Regions from separate parts of the Enterobacter sp. 6722112 genome, predicted to be linked through region 3. Evidence: predicted binding sites of a transcription regulator. Region 3 holds the regulator's gene; each other region holds the start of a gene.
The links. The regulator Fur, encoded in region 3, represses iron uptake genes when iron is present. The targets are predictions, from matches to a motif close to ATAATAATGAGAACNACTATCAA.

Region 1 (4,393 bases), 100 kb from region 3:
GGCGAACGGGGTGAACGGCGAGGCCGGCGTGGATTCACCTTTCTGCCACGCAGCGTAAATGGCGGTGATCTGACGGGTAATAGCCGGGAAGCTGAAGCCATCTACCACCAGATGATGATACCGCTGATACCAGTACCAGTGGCTTTCTCCCACCTGGATCAGCTGGTGAAACGCCAGCGGCTGACCGCTGTCGACGCGCAGGTTCTGGTTGAGATCGGCCTCCATCAGCGCCACGGCGGCGTCGTGGGAGTCAACGCGCACGATGGACGGCTCCGGCAGGAGCATGGCCTCATCGATCCACTGCCACACCTCACCGTTATCTTCGGCAAAACGCATCCGCAGGGTGTCGGCCTGCATCATGCCTTCAGCGATGGCTTTTGCCAGCAATGGCGCATCGATAGCGCCTTTCAGCTCGGTGTAGTGCGCGACGCTCCAGGCGTTTGGCAGGGAGGAAAGCTGCTCTGCCATCCAGATCCCGGGCTGGGCGGCGACAAGAGGGAGACGGTTCATGCGCGCTCCCCCGCAAAACATGACGGCTCAAGCGTCTGCCACTGTTCCGCCAGCCACTGCTGGCACGCCTCCTGAGATTGCGGTTCGCAGACCACGCGCCAGCCCGCGGGCAACTCGCACTGCTGCGGCCACAGGCTGTACTGCCCCTGGTCATTTTGCAAAATGGCGAACTGTCCCTGCGGATTATCGAAAGGATTGCTGAATTCCATACAGACTCCGTTATTGAATAAGCGGCTGCCAGAGGGTCATCAGCCCCTGCGTCAGCCCACCGCGCCAGCAAAGCGCATCGTGTCCGCCGTCAACCTGACGCCAGAAAACCGGTTGCTGAGTGTGTAGTTCGGCGAGGATCGCCTGGTTTGCGCGCAAAATAAGCGGCTCGTTGCGCCCGGCCTCAAGGACGATGCGCAGCCCGCGAGCGGTTTTGTCACCCGCTTTGAGTTGTTCGATGAGCAGCCCGTCCTGCTGCGCGCCGCGGTGCGGCCACCAGTAGGAGCCGGACTGGCTGAGGATGCAGCCAAAACGCTGCGGCCAGTTGAGGCCCGCGTAGAGGGAGGAAAGACCGCCGAAGCTCTGGCCCGCCACCACGGTATGGTCGGCGCGGTCACTGAACGGGGCCATGCTTTTCACCTGCGGGAGGAGTTCGTCCTGCACCGCCAGCCAGAAATCAGGGTTACACGGCAGCTCGCGGCTGCGGTGTGCGGTGTCAATCACGTCGATTAAGACATAGACCGCAGGCGGCAGTTTGCCTTCAAGGGTGAGCGACGCCAGCGCAGGCCAGACGGGCATGCTTTCGGCCCAGAACTGCCCGTCGAGCAGCACCGCCAGCGGGCGCTCGGGGCTTTCATCCCCGGTGGTAAAAATCCACACGCGGCGACGGTTCTTCAGACGCGCGCTGTGCCACTCAATGCAGACAGGCTTTTTGTAAGGGGTATCGGGATGGTTCCAGCCGGGCTGTACAGGCGCCTCCGGCATCTCCAGCGCCGAGACTGCGTGCCCGCGCCCGCCGCGCCAGCTCTGGGCGTTCAGCGGGTCGGACACCGCGTGCGGCAACAGTTTGCGCCAGCCTTCGCGCAGCGCCATGCGGTCCGGCTGATCGCCTTCAAACACTGCGCTGGCAAAATCGTTTTCATTGTCGGAGGGGATAAAACAGTAGCTGCCGCGCCATTCGGGGCTGAACTCGCCCTGCCACTGCCAGACGTCGGTATCCGGGATACGTTCAAGGGACTGCGGACGGGCATTTTGATGGTGATCGGTCACACCGGTGACGTAGAGCCAGACGCGTTTAACCGTCGACGTTTTCTGCGTTCCCGCCGGGTCCCGCCACCAGAATGTCACGCGATAGTTTTCCTGATGACGTTCCCGTTCCGGCCCGTCTTTCGCCTGCCACCACGCTTCACTTCCGGTTGTTAACGCCGTCACCCTTATAACCCCATGTTTAACAGTCTTTTTTGTTTCAGAGCAAATTTTATTGATAATATTATTGATAACTATTTGCATTTGCAATAGCGTAATGCCCGCGCTGTGGGAAGCGCGCTCATTAAATAACCATAAAAGCGGGACGTACAATGAATAAGAAGATTCACTCTCTGGCCTTGCTGGTCAATTTAGGGATTTATGGTGTCGCGCTGCCCGTCATGGCAGACGACAACACCGCCTCCGCGCAGCATGAAGACACCATGGTGATCACCGCCGCCGAGCAGAATTTGCAGGCGCCGGGCGTGTCGACCATCACCGCCGACGAGATCCGCAAAAACCCGCCCGCGCGGGACGTGGCGGAAATCATCCGCACCATGCCGGGCGTTAACCTGACCGGCAACTCCACCAGCGGCCAGCGCGGGAATAACCGTCAGATTGACATTCGCGGCATGGGCCCGGAAAACACCCTGATCCTGATCGACGGCAAGCCGGTCACCAGCCGCAACTCCATCCGTCTGGGCTGGCGCGGCGAGCGTGATACCCGCGGCGATACCGGCTGGGTCCCGCCGGAGATGATCGAGCGCATCGAAGTGATCCGTGGCCCGGCTGCTGCCCGCTATGGTAACGGTGCGGCGGGCGGCGTGGTGAACATCATCACCAAAAAATTTGACGACCAGTGGCACGGCTCCTGGAACACCTACCTGAATGCGCCAGAGCATAAAGACGAAGGTTCCACCAAACGCACTAACTTCAGCCTGAGCGGCCCGCTGGGCGGGGATTTCAGCTTCCGCATGTACGGTAACCTGGATAAAACCCAGGCCGACGCCTGGGACATTAACCAGGGCCATCAGTCTGACCGTACCGGCGCATATGCCGACACGCTGCCGGCAGGCCGTGAAGGGGTCGAGAATAAAGACATCAACGGCGTGGTGCGCTGGGACTTTGCGCCTATGCAGTCCCTGGAGTTTGAGGCGGGATACAGCCGCCAGAACAACCTTTACGCGGGCGATACCCAGAATACCAACAACGACAACAGCTCAAGCGGGCTGGTGAAGAAGAACTACGGTAAAGAGACTAACCGTATCTATCGTCAGAACTTCGCGGTGACCTGGAACGGCGGCTGGGATAACGGCATTACCACCAGCAACTGGGCGCAGTACGAGCACACCCGCAACTCTCGTCTGGGTGAAGGGCTGGCGGGCGGTCTGGAAGGCCTGTTCAACAGCAATAAATTCACCGATACCGACCTGGCCGACGTGATGCTGCACAGCGAAATCAACCTGCCGATTGATTTCATTGTGAATCAAAACCTGACGCTCGGCACCGAGTGGAACCAGCAGCGCATGAAGGACTCGACCTCCTTCACGCAAACCCAGCAGGGCGGCACCATTCCGGGCATGAGCGAAGACCGTAGCCCGTACACTTCAGCGGAGATCTTCTCCCTGTTTGCCGAAAACAACATGGAGCTGACCGACAGCACCATGCTGACCCCTGCCCTGCGCTTCGACCACCACACCATTGTGGGTAATAACTGGAGCCCGTCCCTGAACCTGTCGCAGGGTCTGGGGGATGACTTCACCCTGAAGATGGGCATCGCGCGCGCCTATAAAGCGCCAAGCCTGTATCAGACCAACCCGAACTACCTGCTGTACAGTAAAGGCCAGGGCTGCTACGCCAGTTCCGACGGCGTGGGCTGCTACATGATGGGTAACGACGATCTGAAAGCGGAGACCAGCATCAACAAAGAGATTGGTCTGGAGTGGAAACGCGATGGCTGGCTGGCGGGTGTGACCTGGTTCCGCAACGACTACCGCAACAAGATTGAAGCGGGCTACGCGCCGATTGGCCAGACGTCCACCGGCAAAGTCACCACCGATATCTACCAGTGGGAAAACGTGCCGAAGGCGGTAGTAGAAGGTCTGGAAGGCTCCCTGAACGTGCCGGTTAGCGACACCATCAACTGGACCAACAACATCACCTACATGCTGCAAAGCAAGAACAAGGAGACCGGCGATCGTCTGTCGATCATCCCGGAGTATACGCTGAACTCTACCCTGAGCTGGCAGGTACGTCAGGATGTCTCATTGCAGTCGACCTTCACCTGGTATGGCAAGCAGCAGCCGAAGAAGTACAACTACAAAGGTCAGCCGGTGACCGGGTCTGAGAAAGACGAAGTCAGCCCGTACAGCATCGTTGGCCTGAGTGCGACCTGGGACGTGACCAAAAACGTCAGCCTGACCGGCGGCGTGGACAACGTCTTCGACAAGCGCCAGTGGCGTGCGGGTAACGCCCAGACCACGGGTAATACCACCACCGGCGCGTATATGTACGGTGCGGGCGCGTATACGTATAATGAACCGGGCCGTACCTGGTATATGAGCGTGAATACGCGTTTTTAAGGCACTGAAGTCAATCCTTCCCTCTCCCCTCTGGGGAGAGGGTCAGGGTGAGGGGAAAAACCATGCAC
Region 2 (4,393 bases), 1.1 Mb from region 3:
ACTGCGCCATCAGCGTTGGTGGCAAATGGTGAACCGTGGCAATGTCCCCGGTCGGTCCTAAACCGACGCGGTGACGGAATGGCGTGGCGGCTAAAAGCTCGACGCCAACGTTATCCGTTGCCATATACGTAAACGTCAGGCCTAACTGGGTGTTATTGCTGACGTTAAACCCGCCCATACCCAGTACATTATCGGACCCTTCCGTTGGACGTACCGTTGCCGAACCGGCACGAATAAAGAATTCGCCTGCTTCATGCGCGTACGCGCCGCCAGAGAGACTGCTTAAGATAAGGGCTGCCACCGCTAATTTTTTCATATCCGCTCCATCGTTGTGGTTTTAATTGCGGAGGAGAATATACTCACAAATGAGTAATAAGTGATCTAACACAGATCACATTAAAACCAGTAAGTTAACATTCATTGATCTAGGTTAATTTTTGGTGACGCCTCATAAAGCAATAAGTTGTTACCGCGTCAATTTTTGGCATTTCATGGTTACAAAATTTTCTGTTTTCCCTCTCTTGCGCTTCCTGTAGCGGCTGGATAATTTATCGCTCTCACAATGTGATTTGATGCGTTCTACTTTTGCAGGTGTGCCATGAGTGATCATAACCCGTGCATGACGTGCGGAGCCTGTTGTGCGTATTTTCGAGTCTCTTTCTACTGGGCTGAAGCCAGCGATGGCGGCGGCACCGTTCCGGTTGATCTCACTGAACCCTTAACCCCTTTTCTGCGCTGTATGCGCGGCACCAACCAAAAACAGAGCCGCTGTGTGGCACTGCAAGGTGAGCCTGGGGTATCCACCCGCTGTTCCATTTACGCGGATCGCCCCAGCCCGTGTCGCACTTTCGCGATGTCGGGAAAGGATGGGCAGGTCAATGAGGCATGCAATCGCGCCCGCGCCCGCTATGGATTACCGCCGCTTTACAAAGATATGCTTTTCCATACAAGCCTTGATGCTGCCACCAGCGTGTTATCCGGTGTACAATTGCCGGCTAATTAACACCTGCAATACTCAAGGAGAGTGCATGTCTATCACGGCGAAGTCTGTCTACCGTGACACGGGAAATTTTTTCCGCAATCAGTTCATTACCTTTTTACTGATCGCGTTGTTGTGCGCCTTTATTACGGTGGTGCTGGGTCATGCGTTCTCACCCAGTGATGAACAGATTGCCACGCTGAGCCAGGGGGAAAATCTTGCAGGCAGCGCAGGGTTGTTTGACCTTGTGCAGAATATGACGCCAGAGCAACAGCAAATCTTGCTGCGCGCATCTGCGGCATCGACCTTCTCGGGCCTGATTGGCAACGCCATTCTGGCGGGTGGCGTGTTGCTGATGATCCAGCTGGTGTCTGCCGGCCAACGCGTCAGCGCGTTACGTGCAATCGGGGCCAGCGCTCCGGTGCTACCAAAACTGTTTATCCTCATCTTCCTGACCACGCTGCTGGTCCAGATGGGGATAATGTTGGTTGTCGTTCCGGGCGTGCTGCTGGCTATCGTGCTTTCATTCGCGCCAGTAATGGTTGTGCAGGACAAAATGGGCATTTTCACCGCCATGCGCAGCAGCATCAGGCTCGCATGGGCCAATATGCGACTGGTCGCCCCGGCCGTTATCAGCTGGCTGCTGGCCAAAACTCTGCTGTTGCTGTTTGCGCCGAATTTTGCGGTGTTAACGCCAAACGTCGGAGCGGTTGTCGCCAATACGCTGAGCAATCTGATTTCAGCCGTGCTGCTGGTCTATTTGTTCCGCCTGTACATGTTAATTCGTCAGTAACTGGGATCGCAGAATGAAGCAGTTTCTTGATTTTTTACCGCTGATCGTATTTTTCGCTTTTTATAAGCTGTACGACATTTATGCCGGTACGCTGGCGCTGATTGTGGCAACGGCTGTGGTGCTGATTTACAGCTGGGTTCGCTATCGCAAAGTTGAAAAGATGGCGCTCATCACCTTCCTGATGGTGGCGGTGTTTGGTGGTCTGACGTTGTTCTTCCACAATGATGAATTTATCAAATGGAAGGTCACGGTGATTTACGGCCTGTTTGCGGGCGCACTCCTCATCAGCCAGTGGGTGATGAAGAAGCCGCTGATCCAGCGCATGCTGGGGAAAGAACTGACCCTGCCGCAGGCTGTGTGGGGGCGTCTGAATATCGCCTGGGCACTATTTTTTATTCTGTGTGGTCTGGCGAATATCTATATCGCATTCTGGCTGCCGCAGAATATCTGGGTCAACTTCAAGGTGTTTGGTCTGACGGCGCTGACTCTTATCTTCACCCTGCTCAGCGGCGTTTATATTTATCGCCACATGCCGCAGGATGACAAGCACTGATCCTTCTGGCCAGATCGCCACGCGGTCTGGCCTCTTTTCCCGCCTTCTCTTTTCTCTACATCCTCCCTGCGAAAATGTCTGAATCATGAAGATTTTATGGAGATTGCTGTCACTTTATTGTAATGAGAATGACTATCATTAATATTCGTCATCGCATTTTTAACAAATGGAAATGAGTTGATGAATAACATAATAAGATTTGCCCCGGCTACACTTACGCTCGCCATTCTTTCAACGTTATACCAGAGCGCACACGCAGCGGAAGATCCTCTCGCCGATGGTGAAACAATGGTTGTTCAGGCCACCGCTGAAGAGGCGCTGAAGCAACAGCCGGGGGTATCCATCATCACGGCAAAGGACATAGAAAAGGATCCACCGGTTAACGATCTTTCAGAAATTATTCGCAAAATGCCCGGGGTTAACCTCACCGGAAACAGCGCGACAGGCAGCCGCGGTAACAACCGCCAGATCGACATCCGCGGTATGGGGCCGGAGAACACGCTGATTCTGATTGACGGTGTGCCGGTGACGTCACGTAACTCGGTGCGCTACAGCTGGCGCGGGGAGCGCGACACCCGCGGGGATACCAACTGGGTTCCGCCAGAGATGGTTGAGCGCATTGAAGTGCTCCGGGGACCTGCTGCCGCCCGCTATGGTTCGGGGGCGGCCGGCGGCGTCGTCAACATCATTACCAAACGCCCGACCAACGACTGGCACGGCTCGCTCTCCCTGTACACTAACCAGCCTGAAAATGATAAAGAGGGAGCGACGAAACGCGCTAATTTTGATCTGAGCGGCCCCCTTGCGGGCGATGCGTTAACGATGCGCCTGTACGGGAATATCAACAAAACTGACGCAGATGCTCAGGACATCAACACCGCGCAAAACGGCTCTTACGCCGCCGGACGTGAAGGCGTGCGCAACAAGGACATTAATGCTCTGCTCTCCTGGAAACTCACGCCACAGCAGATTATCGATTTCGACTACAGCTACAGCCGCCAGGGCAATATCTACGCGGGTGATACTCAATACAGCAACAGCAACGTCAGCCCTGACGGTCTGGTGTCGTCCCTGTATGGACACGAAACGAACCGAATGTACCGCCAGTCTTATGGCATTACGCACAACGGCATCTGGGACTGGGGTCAGTCAAAGTTCGGTGTTTATTATGAAAAGACCAACAACACCCGCCTGGAAGAAGGCTCTACGGGCAAAGTTGAGGGGATGATCAATAGCGATAAATACGATACCAGCCGGCTGGAGTCATACCGTTCAACGGGTGAACTGAACATGCCTTTCTTCTGGCTGGTCGAACAGACGCTAACCGTGGGTGCAGAATGGAACCGTGATGAACTGAACGATCCGGCCTCAATGCAGGCGACAAATGTGTCGGGAGAAGTGATTAACGGCGTTCCCGGTACAGCTTCTGAGCGCAACAGCAAAAACAGCGCTGACCTCACTGGCATCTATCTTGAGGACAATATTGAAGCGCGCCAGGGCACCAACCTGATCCCAGGGCTCCGCTTTGATTATCACAATCAGTTTGGCAGCAACTGGAGTCCTAGCCTGAACCTCTCTCAGGATTTGGGTGACATGTTCAAGGTTAAAGCGGGTATCGCTCGGGTATTTAAAGCGCCAAACCTGTATCAATCCAGCGAAGGCTATCTGCTTTCCACCCGCGGCAATGGCTGCCCGAACAACGTTTCCGAAGGAAGCTGTTACCTGTTAGGTAATCCGGATCTGGATCCTGAAATCAGCGTGAACAAAGAGATTGGCCTGGCCTTCGCGCTGGAAGGCTACGAGGCTGGCATAACCTGGTTCCGCAACGATTACAAAAACAAGATTGTTTCGGGAACGGACGTGCTGGGCCAGACAAGCAGCGGCGCAAATATCCTTCAGTGGCAGAACGGAGGAAAGGCTGTTGTTGAGGGGCTGGAAGGCAACCTCACCGTCCCGGTTATCCGCGACACGCTAACCTGGCGTACCAATGCGACGTATATGATTCAGTCTGAAAGTAAGGACACCGGCAACCCTCTGTCGATTATCCCAAAATATACCGTCAACACGA
Region 3 (4,393 bases):
GTACCGTCGGTCTGCGTGATACCTGGACTAAGATCGGCGAATAATCACGCTGGCATGGTCAATGAGAAACAAACGCCGCATAATGCGGCGTTTTTTTATTTAACGATCATGTCGTTAAGCATCGGGATGATGAATTAAAGCCAACATTCCAGGTCAATGTGGTGCTACTTATTTTATTTAAAAAAGTTTGTTGTTTTCCAAAAACAGAAACGCTGAAAAATATATTCACAATATCAATGTTACTTACTGAAAATTAGCGTATTCCCCCGCCAGTACTTGCTTCCCGGTAAATGTTACAAAGCACTACGAAATATGTGCTCTTCGTCATAATCCTGACTTTTGCCTGATTAAAAGCATTGATAATTCGCGTCGCGAAAAATAACCTAAAGACGGTAGTTAATTCGAGGGTATTTCTGACTACCCCTGACCACTTGGTCTTTTCTGTTTTTCGCCGTTTAAGGCGTTTTAATTCGTCAAAGAGGAATAATCTATGCGTACGTTCAGTGGCAAACGTAGTGCGCTGGCGCTGGCTATCGCCGGTGTGACAGCAATGTCGGGCCTGGTGGTTGCGCCAGAGGCAAAAGCAGCAGGTTTCATCGAAGATTCCACCCTCACGGGCGGTATTTATTACTGGCAGCGTGAGCGTGACCGTAAAGACGTCACTGAAGATAAATACAAAACCAACCTTTCTCACTCGACCTGGAACGCTAACCTTGATTTCCAGTCGGGATATGCCGCCGATATGTTCGGGATCGATATTGCAGCGTTCACCGCAATTGAAATGGCCGAAAATGGCGACAGCGGCCATCCGAACGAAATTGCGTTCTCCTCCAGCAATAAAGCCTACGACGAAGACTGGTCCGGCGATAAAAGCGGAATCAGCCTGTATAAAGCGGCTGCAAAATTCAAATATGGTCCGGTCTGGGCGCGTGGAGGTTATATCCAGCCAACCGGCCAGACGCTGTTAGCACCGCACTGGAGCTTTATGCCAGGTACCTATCAGGGTGCGGAAGCCGGTGCTAATTTTGACTACGGCGATGCGGGGGCGTTGAGCTTCTCCTATATGTGGACCAACGAGTACAAAGCGCCGTGGCACATTGAGATGGACAAGTTCTATCAGAATGATAAAAAAACCAAAGTTGATTATCTCCACTCGCTGGGGGCGAAGTACGACTTCAAAAACGATCTGGTGCTGGAAGCTGCTTTTGGTCAGGCTGAAGGCTATATCGATCAGTACTTTGCTAAAGCCAGCTACAAATTTGATATCGCGGGTAGCCCGCTGAGCACCAGCTATCAGTTCTACGGTACGCGCGACAAAGTCAGTGATGGCAGCGTAAATGATATCTATGACGGCACCGCGTGGTTACAGGCGTTGACCTTCGGCTACAAGGTAGGTCAGGTTGATTTACGTCTGGAGGGAACATGGGTCAAGGCAGAAGGGCAGCAGGGCTACTTCCTGCAACGTATGACGCCAACCTACGCCTCTTCCAATGGTCGTCTGGATATCTGGTGGGATAACCGCTCTGACTTCAACGCCGACGGCGAAAAGGCGGTCTTCTTCGGCGCAATGTATGACCTGAAGAACTGGAACCTGCCTGGCTGGGCAGTGGGTGCGTCCTACGCGTACGCCTGGGACGCGAAGCCAGCAGATATGGCTACGCCAGACGCCTACTACGATCCGAATTACCGTCTGAAAGAGTCTTCATACAGTCTGGATGCGATTTACACCCTTCAGGAGGGCCGTGCGAAAGGCACGATGTTCAAACTGCACTTCACCCAGTATGACAACCACTCCGATATCCCGAGCTACGCGGGCGGTTACGGCAACATCTTCCAGGATGAACGTGACGTGAAATTCATGGTCATTGCGCCATTCACAATCTTCTGATGAATACGCAGGCGGGCGAAATCCCGCCTGCATGGAGACTGCATATGATGAAAAAAATGGTAATCGTTGCGCTGCTGGCATCGGGGCTGGTGGCGTGTGCGCAGGATCAGGCGCAGAAAGAAGACTCCCGTCTGAAGGAGGCGTATAGCGCCTGCATCAATACAGCACAAGGATCGCCAGAGAAGATTGAAGCCTGCCAGAGCGTGCTGAATGTGCTGAAAAAAGAGAAAGCGCATGAGCAGTTTGCGACGCAGGAAAATGTTCGCGTGATGGATTACCAGGCCTGTATCCAGGCGCGGAAAAGCGGTAACGATCAGGAAGTGGCGAAGCGTTGCGATAAGATCTGGGACGAGATTCGCAATAACAATAAATAAGTTGCTTTATGCCCGGTGGCGCTGCGCTTACCGGGCCTACAACGGTGTCACAGCCCGTAGGCCCGGTAAGCGCAGCGCCACCGGACTTTTTTCAGGCAAAAAAAAGCCAACCTTACGGCTGGCTCAGAGTATGAACACGATATTATTTCGCGTCGTGCGCGTGGTCGTCTTCGCGGCAATCGCCTTCAGCGCAGTGACCGTACAGGTACAGGCTGTGGTTGGTCAGGCGGATGCCATGACGGGCGGCGATTTCACGCTGGCGTGATTCAATGGAATCATCGCTAAATTCAATGACCTTGCCACAGTCGAGGCAGATCAGGTGATCGTGGTGATGCTGCTGAGTCAGCTCGAACACGGATTTACCGCCTTCGAAATTATGACGAGTAACAATGCCCGCGTCATCAAACTGGTTCAGCACACGATAGACGGTTGCCAGCCCAATCTCTTCACCCATATCGATAAGACGCTTATAAAGGTCTTCCGCACTGACATGGTGATTGTCTGGCCCCTGAAGCACTTCAAGGATTTTTAACCGAGGAAGCGTTACTTTCAGGCCAGCTTTCTTTAATGCGGTATTGTTGTCAGTCATGCGGAATCTGTCCTGTTGCTAAACGATTCACTTCAAAAGAAGAAGTGACAGAAAATGCACTTGGGATAATGCGTCTCATTATAGAACTGCCATGGCTAAATGAAAACTGCAAGTCTCAAGCAAAGTATGCTTATAAAAACGTGGTATCACCAACAAACTTGTTCGATGGCACCCACTTTTTACCAGGGGGATATTGTACAGGTCTGGGCGAAAAAGTTAAAAGTTTGTAGCAATTAATTTAATCGGTTTTACCTGGAAAACGGGCGCAACCGGAGTTGCGCCGCAGGGATATCAGGCGTTAAGGATATCGTCCAGGTTCAGCTCTTCACGAACCTGCTTAACCCATTTTTCTACACGCTCAGCGGTCAGCTCTGGCTGACGGTCTTCATCAATGGCCAGGCCAACGAAGTGATCGTCATCTGCCAGACCTTTGGACGCTTCGAAATGGTAACCCGCCGTTGGCCAGTGACCGACGATCGCCGCACCGCGTGGCTCAATGATGTCGCGAATAGTGCCCAGCGCATCACAGAAATACTCAGCATAGTCTTCCTGATCGCCACAGCCAAACAGGGCAACCAGCTTGCCGTTGAAGTCTACTTCTTCCAGCGTCGGGAAGAAATCGTCCCAGTCACACTGTGCTTCACCGTAGTACCAGGTCGGGATGCCCAGCAGCAGGATGTCATAGCCCTCGAGATCTTCTTTGCTGCTCTTGGCGATGTCATGCACATCAGCAACGTCTTTACCGAGCTGTTTTTGAATGTTTTTTGCGATATTTTCAGTATTGCCGGTATCACTGCCAAAGAAAATGCCGATGATTGCCATGAGTAAAATAACCTCTTGAAACTTAATGGTATGGTGGCGCAAATTGTCCACGGATAAGGGCAATAATAGCAGAACAGGCAACCCTGCGGAAACAGCTATCACGCAGGACTGCACTCTGTGCTACATGAAAAAGGTAATATTGGGGATTTTCTGACTCACGCCTTGCCGCGTAACGTCTCAAGCTGGGCGATCAGCATCTCTTCGATCAGTTCGCTGCGGCTGATGTTGCGCGCGTCAGCTAACTCGTTAAGCGCATCGACGGCATCGGCATTCAGCTTCAGTTCGACACGCTTAAGCCCACGATTTTTATCGCGTTTAAGCTGGTTGCGTTTATTGATACGCAGCTGTTCATCGCGCGAAAGCGGATTCGTTTTCGGTCGTCCCGGTCGACGCTCATTCGCGAACAGATCTAGTGTCGTACGGTCCGTTTGTTCTTTGGCCATGATTCTGAGACTTCGGGGGAAACACGCCGCCCTGCTAATGCCCGGGCGATAAGCGCGCCATCATACATCACCCAAATCCACACGCCAACGACTGGAAGCCCGTCGTCTTCCGGTCGCTGGCTTTTTAATCAATTCGCTGTATCAGTAAGATAGCGGCGAATGGCGCGCAGGACGGCATCCGGTTTTTCCGCGTGTACCCAGTGCCCGGCACCCGCAATAACGTGAGCGCGAGCCTGCGGGAATTGCGCCAGCAGCGTGTCACGGTATGCATCAGTGA
Region 4 (4,393 bases), 1.9 Mb from region 3:
TCGCTTTGTGTGGTGGCTGAATATGTGGAATCGGCTGAACAACGCGAGATGTTGCTGCGATTTGGCGTGGACTATTTGCAGGGCTATTTGATTGGTAAACCACTGCCCCTGACGGCGCTGGAGGCATAAAAAAACCGGGAGCGAGGACTCCCGGTTTTTATTACGCGGTATGAATTACAGAACCAGTGCTGCGATAGAGGCAGACAGGACGCTCACCAGTGTTGAACCGTAAACCAGCTTCAGGCCAAAGCGAGAAACGACGTTACCTTGCTCTTCGTTCAGTCCTTTAATCGCACCAGCGATAATACCGATGGAAGAGAAGTTCGCGAAGGAGACCAGGAAGACGGACAGGATCCCTTCCGCACGAGGGGAGAGTGTGCTGGCAATCTTCTGGAGATCCATCATCGCCACGAACTCATTGGAAACCAGTTTCGTTGCCATGATACTGCCCACCTGCAACGCTTCGTGAGCGGGCACGCCCATCACCCAGGCAATCGGGTAGAAGATGTAGCCCAGAATACCCTGGAAGGAGATACCGAGTACGGCCGCAAACAGGGCGTTCAGCGCAGCGATCAGCGCGATAAAGCCAATCAGCATTGCGGCGACGATAATTGCAACCTTGAAACCCGCCAGAATGTATTCACCCAGCATTTCGAAGAAGCTCTGTCCCTCGTGCAGGTTTGACATCTGAATGTTCTCTTCGCTGGCATCCACGCGGTACGGGTTAATCAGCGAAAGCACGATAAAGGTGCTGAACATGTTCAGAACCAGCGCCGCAACTACATATTTTGGTTCCAGCATGGTCATATACGCGCCCACGATAGACATGGAAACGGTAGACATTGCGGTTGCCGCCATGGTGTACATGCGGTTACGGGACATCTTGCCGAGAATATCTTTATACGCAATGAAGTTCTCAGACTGACCCAGGATCAGCGAGCTGACTGCGTTAAAGGATTCCAGTTTGCCCATGCCGTTAACTTTCGATAACAGGAAGCCGATCGCACGGATAACCACCGGCAGAACGCGGATGTGCTGAAGGATACCGATCAGGGCAGAGATGAAGACGATAGGGCAGAGCACCTTCAGGAAGAAGAAGGCCAGACCCTGATCGTTCATGCTGCCAAAGACGAAGTTTGTCCCTTCGTTGGCAAATCCGAGCAGTTTTTCGAACATTTCGGAGAAGCCTTTCACGAAGCCCAGGCCTACGTTGGAGTTCAGGAAGAACCACGCAAGTAAAACTTCAATGACCAGCAGTTGGACAACATAGCGAATACGAATTTTTTTGCGGTCTGTGCTGACCAGCAATGCAAGTGCAGTAACGACAACGAGTGCCAGGACAAAATGAAGGACGCGGTCCATATTTGCTCCAAATATGAGGCAGGTTTAATTTCCGTGCACATTCTATGTAACAAGCACAAAGAAAACGAGATCAAGCCCACACTATAGTTACATCCTGTGACGAGTCTCAAAAATAGTGATCAACAAGACATTTTTGTTATGTTAGGTAAATGAGTGAAAAGTTAAGTTTGTGTGCTACGCTTCACAAATGTCTGCGCATTTTCACATTCTGTGACCTTGCTTCACCTGCCTGTCTATCGTTCCTGACTATCAGAGAAATCATGTTAACCGTTACAAATGAACTTGATAATCATTCTCATTTTGATAGCATAAAACATAGCAAAGGCTATATTTCCAGAGGCAGAAATGACGAATAGTCGCGTAGAGAGTAGCAGCGGCAGAGCGGCACGCAAGCTGCGGTTCGCATTAATGGGACCGGCATTCATTGCCGCGATTGGCTACATCGATCCGGGTAATTTTGCGACCAACATTCAGGCCGGGGCCAGTTTCGGCTATAATCTGCTGTGGGTTGTGGTCTGGGCCAATCTGATGGCGATGCTGATTCAGATGCTCTCCGCGAAGCTGGGTATTGCTACCGGAAAAAACCTGGCGGAGCAAATCCGCGATCATTATCCACGTCCGGCAGTTTGGTTTTACTGGGTTCAGGCGGAAATTATCGCCATGGCCACCGATCTCGCCGAGTTTATCGGGGCGGCGATCGGCTTTAAGCTTATCCTGGGCGTCTCCCTGCTTCAGGGGGCGGTGCTGACCGGTATCGCCACTTTCCTGATTCTGATGCTCCAGCGGCGGGGGCAAAAACCGCTGGAGAAAGTCATCGGCGGCCTGCTGCTGTTCGTCGCTGCCGCCTATATTGTTGAGCTGATTTTCTCCCAGCCGAATCTGGCGCAGCTGACGAAAGGGATGGTGATCCCGTCGTTACCCACTTCTGAAGCCGTTTTTCTGGCTGCGGGGGTGCTGGGGGCGACCATCATGCCGCACGTCATTTATCTGCACTCTTCATTAACCCAGAATCTGCATGGCGGGACGAGTAAAGAGCGCTACTCCGCCTCGAAATGGGATGTGACTATCGCGATGACCATTGCCGGATTTGTGAATCTGGCGATGATGGCGACCGCCGCCGCCGCGTTCCACTTTAACGGGCATACCGGGGTTGCCGATCTCGACCAGGCTTACCTGACGCTGGAGCCGTTGCTGAGTCATGCCGCTGCCACTATTTTTGGTTTAAGCCTGGTTGCTGCGGGTCTTTCATCTACGGTTGTGGGGACACTGGCCGGGCAGGTGGTGATGCAGGGGTTCGTACGTTTCCATATTCCGCTGTGGGTTCGCCGCTCGGTCACGATGCTGCCTTCCTTTGTTGTGATCCTGATGGGGCTGGATCCGACCCGCATTCTGGTGATGAGTCAGGTACTGCTAAGTTTCGGGATTGCGCTGGCGCTGGTGCCACTGCTGATCTTCACCAGTAATAAATCGCTGATGGGCGAACTGGTGAATTCGACGTGGGTGAAGCGCGCCGGGTGGGCCATTGTGGTCGTGGTGGTGGCGTTAAACTTGTGGTTGCTGATAGGCACAGCCGCAGGCCTGTAAAAGAAAAAGGAGCCGGAAGGCTCCTTTTTGTTGTTAATGGTGATGGCCGTGACCGTGGCCTCTGCCTTTTCCATGACCCCAGCCGCCACGGCGGTCGTCACGATCGTTCCAGCCTTCGCGGTAGCCGCGTTCGTAAGCCTTACGCTTATCCCAGCCACGGTGATAGCCGTTATCGTGTTTCCACCAGCGGTTTTGACGCCATTCATAATGGCGGTGCCAGTAGTCACGGTCGCGCCAGTAGCCACCGTCCCAGTATCTGCCGTAGTCATCACGATCGCCAATTTGTAATTTAATCGATGGCAACAGGGTGATTTCGCCCGCACTGGCGACCAGCGGGGCCGAAGCCAGTAATACCGCTGCAAGAATCAGTGACCTGAACATACTCTTCTCCTTCACGATCGGGGCCGCTGTGCGACCTGTTAACGCAATTTTACGAGTTGGTAAACATTCGTTTCATCGCCTCAACTCCTAAATCGTGAACGAGAGCACTTTTTGCCAAAAGTGTTTTTAATCTGAACTGGACAGGATCGTATCTATCGTCTTCAGCTCTTCTGCCGTGAACCGACAATTCTCAAGCACGCCTGCTGCATCTTCAATTTGTCCGGTCTTGCTTGCGCCGATGAGCACGGATGTCACCGCATCGTGGCGCAGGATCCAGGCCAGTGCCATTTGCGAAAGCTTTTGCCCCCGGTTTTCCGCCAGCGCATTCAGCTTGCGTACCTTTTCCAGCTTTCTGTCGGTGATCTGCTCCGGGTTAAGGAACTTACTGCCGCTTGCTGCGCGAGAATCCGCCGGGATACCGTTCAGATAGCGATCGGTCAACTGTCCGCCCGCCAGGGGGGAGAAGGGGATACATCCCACCCCTCTATGCTGCAACACGTCCAGCAACCCCTCTTCAGGCGCACGTTCAAACATGGAGTACTTCGGCTGGTGGATCAGACATGGCGTGCCCAGATCCTCCAGTATTTCAATCGCCTGCCTTGCCACTTCTGCCGGGTAGTTGGACAGACCGATGTACAGCGCCTTGCCCTGACGCACCACATGGTCAAGCGCTTTCATGGTTTCACGTAGCGGCGTTTGTGGATCCGGGCGGTGGTGATAGAAAATATCGACATACTCCAGCCCCATACGCCTGAGGCTCTGGTCCAGGCTGGCGATCAGATATTTACGTGAGCCCCAGTCACCGTAAGGCCCGTCCCACATGGTGTAGCCCGCTTTAGTGGAGATGATCAGCTCATCGCGCCAGGGCAGGAAATCCTCCTGCAAAATGCGCCCGAAATTACGTTCGGCCGAACCAGGAGGCGGGCCGTAATTATTGGCAAGGTCAAAATGCGTAATACCCAAATCGAAAGCACGCTGTAAAAGTTGACGGCTGTTTTCGAGTAACGTCGCGTCGCCAAAATTATGCCAAAGCCCCAGCGAGATGGCGGGAAGCTTAAGGCCGCTT

Region 1: a site for Fur is predicted at 1,985-2,007, ahead of AC4OVU_RS06275 (TonB-dependent siderophore receptor). Genes of this name have one in related genera too.
Region 2: a site for Fur is predicted at 2,442-2,464, ahead of AC4OVU_RS12195 (TonB-dependent siderophore receptor). Genes of this name have one in related genera too.
Region 4: a site for Fur is predicted at 1,645-1,667, ahead of AC4OVU_RS15610 (Nramp family divalent metal transporter). Genes of this name have one in related genera too.

The regions. Positions count from the first base shown of each region.
Region 1 covers NZ_JBZWGR010000007.1:999,781-1,004,173, reverse strand. Annotated here, with positions in the region: gene entF (enterobactin non-ribosomal peptide synthetase EntF) at 1-510, opposite strand, end outside; gene AC4OVU_RS06285 (MbtH family protein) at 507-719, opposite strand; gene fes (enterochelin esterase) at 730-1,929, opposite strand; gene AC4OVU_RS06275 (TonB-dependent siderophore receptor) at 2,076-4,325, shown strand; gene entD (enterobactin synthase subunit EntD) at 4,388-4,393, shown strand, end outside.
Region 2 covers NZ_JBZWGR010000007.1:2,226,267-2,230,659, forward strand. Annotated here, with positions in the region: gene ompW (outer membrane protein OmpW) at 1-316, opposite strand, end outside; gene AC4OVU_RS12180 (YkgJ family cysteine cluster protein) at 599-1,003, shown strand; gene AC4OVU_RS12185 (YciC family protein) at 1,029-1,772, shown strand; gene AC4OVU_RS12190 (septation protein A) at 1,786-2,325, shown strand; gene AC4OVU_RS12195 (TonB-dependent siderophore receptor) at 2,506-4,393, shown strand, end outside.
Region 3 covers NZ_JBZWGR010000007.1:1,104,278-1,108,670, forward strand. Annotated here, with positions in the region: gene glnS (glutamine--tRNA ligase) at 1-44, shown strand, start outside; gene chiP (chitoporin ChiP) at 491-1,888, shown strand; gene chiQ (ChiQ/YbfN family lipoprotein) at 1,936-2,262, shown strand; gene fur (ferric iron uptake transcriptional regulator) at 2,405-2,851, opposite strand; gene fldA (flavodoxin FldA) at 3,143-3,673, opposite strand; gene ybfE (LexA regulated protein) at 3,829-4,116, opposite strand; gene ybfF (esterase) at 4,245-4,393, opposite strand, start outside.
Region 4 covers NZ_JBZWGR010000007.1:2,966,013-2,970,405, reverse strand. Annotated here, with positions in the region: gene AC4OVU_RS15620 (sensor domain-containing phosphodiesterase) at 1-129, shown strand, start outside; gene nupC (nucleoside permease NupC) at 175-1,362, opposite strand; gene AC4OVU_RS15610 (Nramp family divalent metal transporter) at 1,708-2,946, shown strand; gene AC4OVU_RS15605 (DUF2502 domain-containing protein) at 2,980-3,327, opposite strand; gene mgrA (L-glyceraldehyde 3-phosphate reductase) at 3,454-4,393, opposite strand, start outside.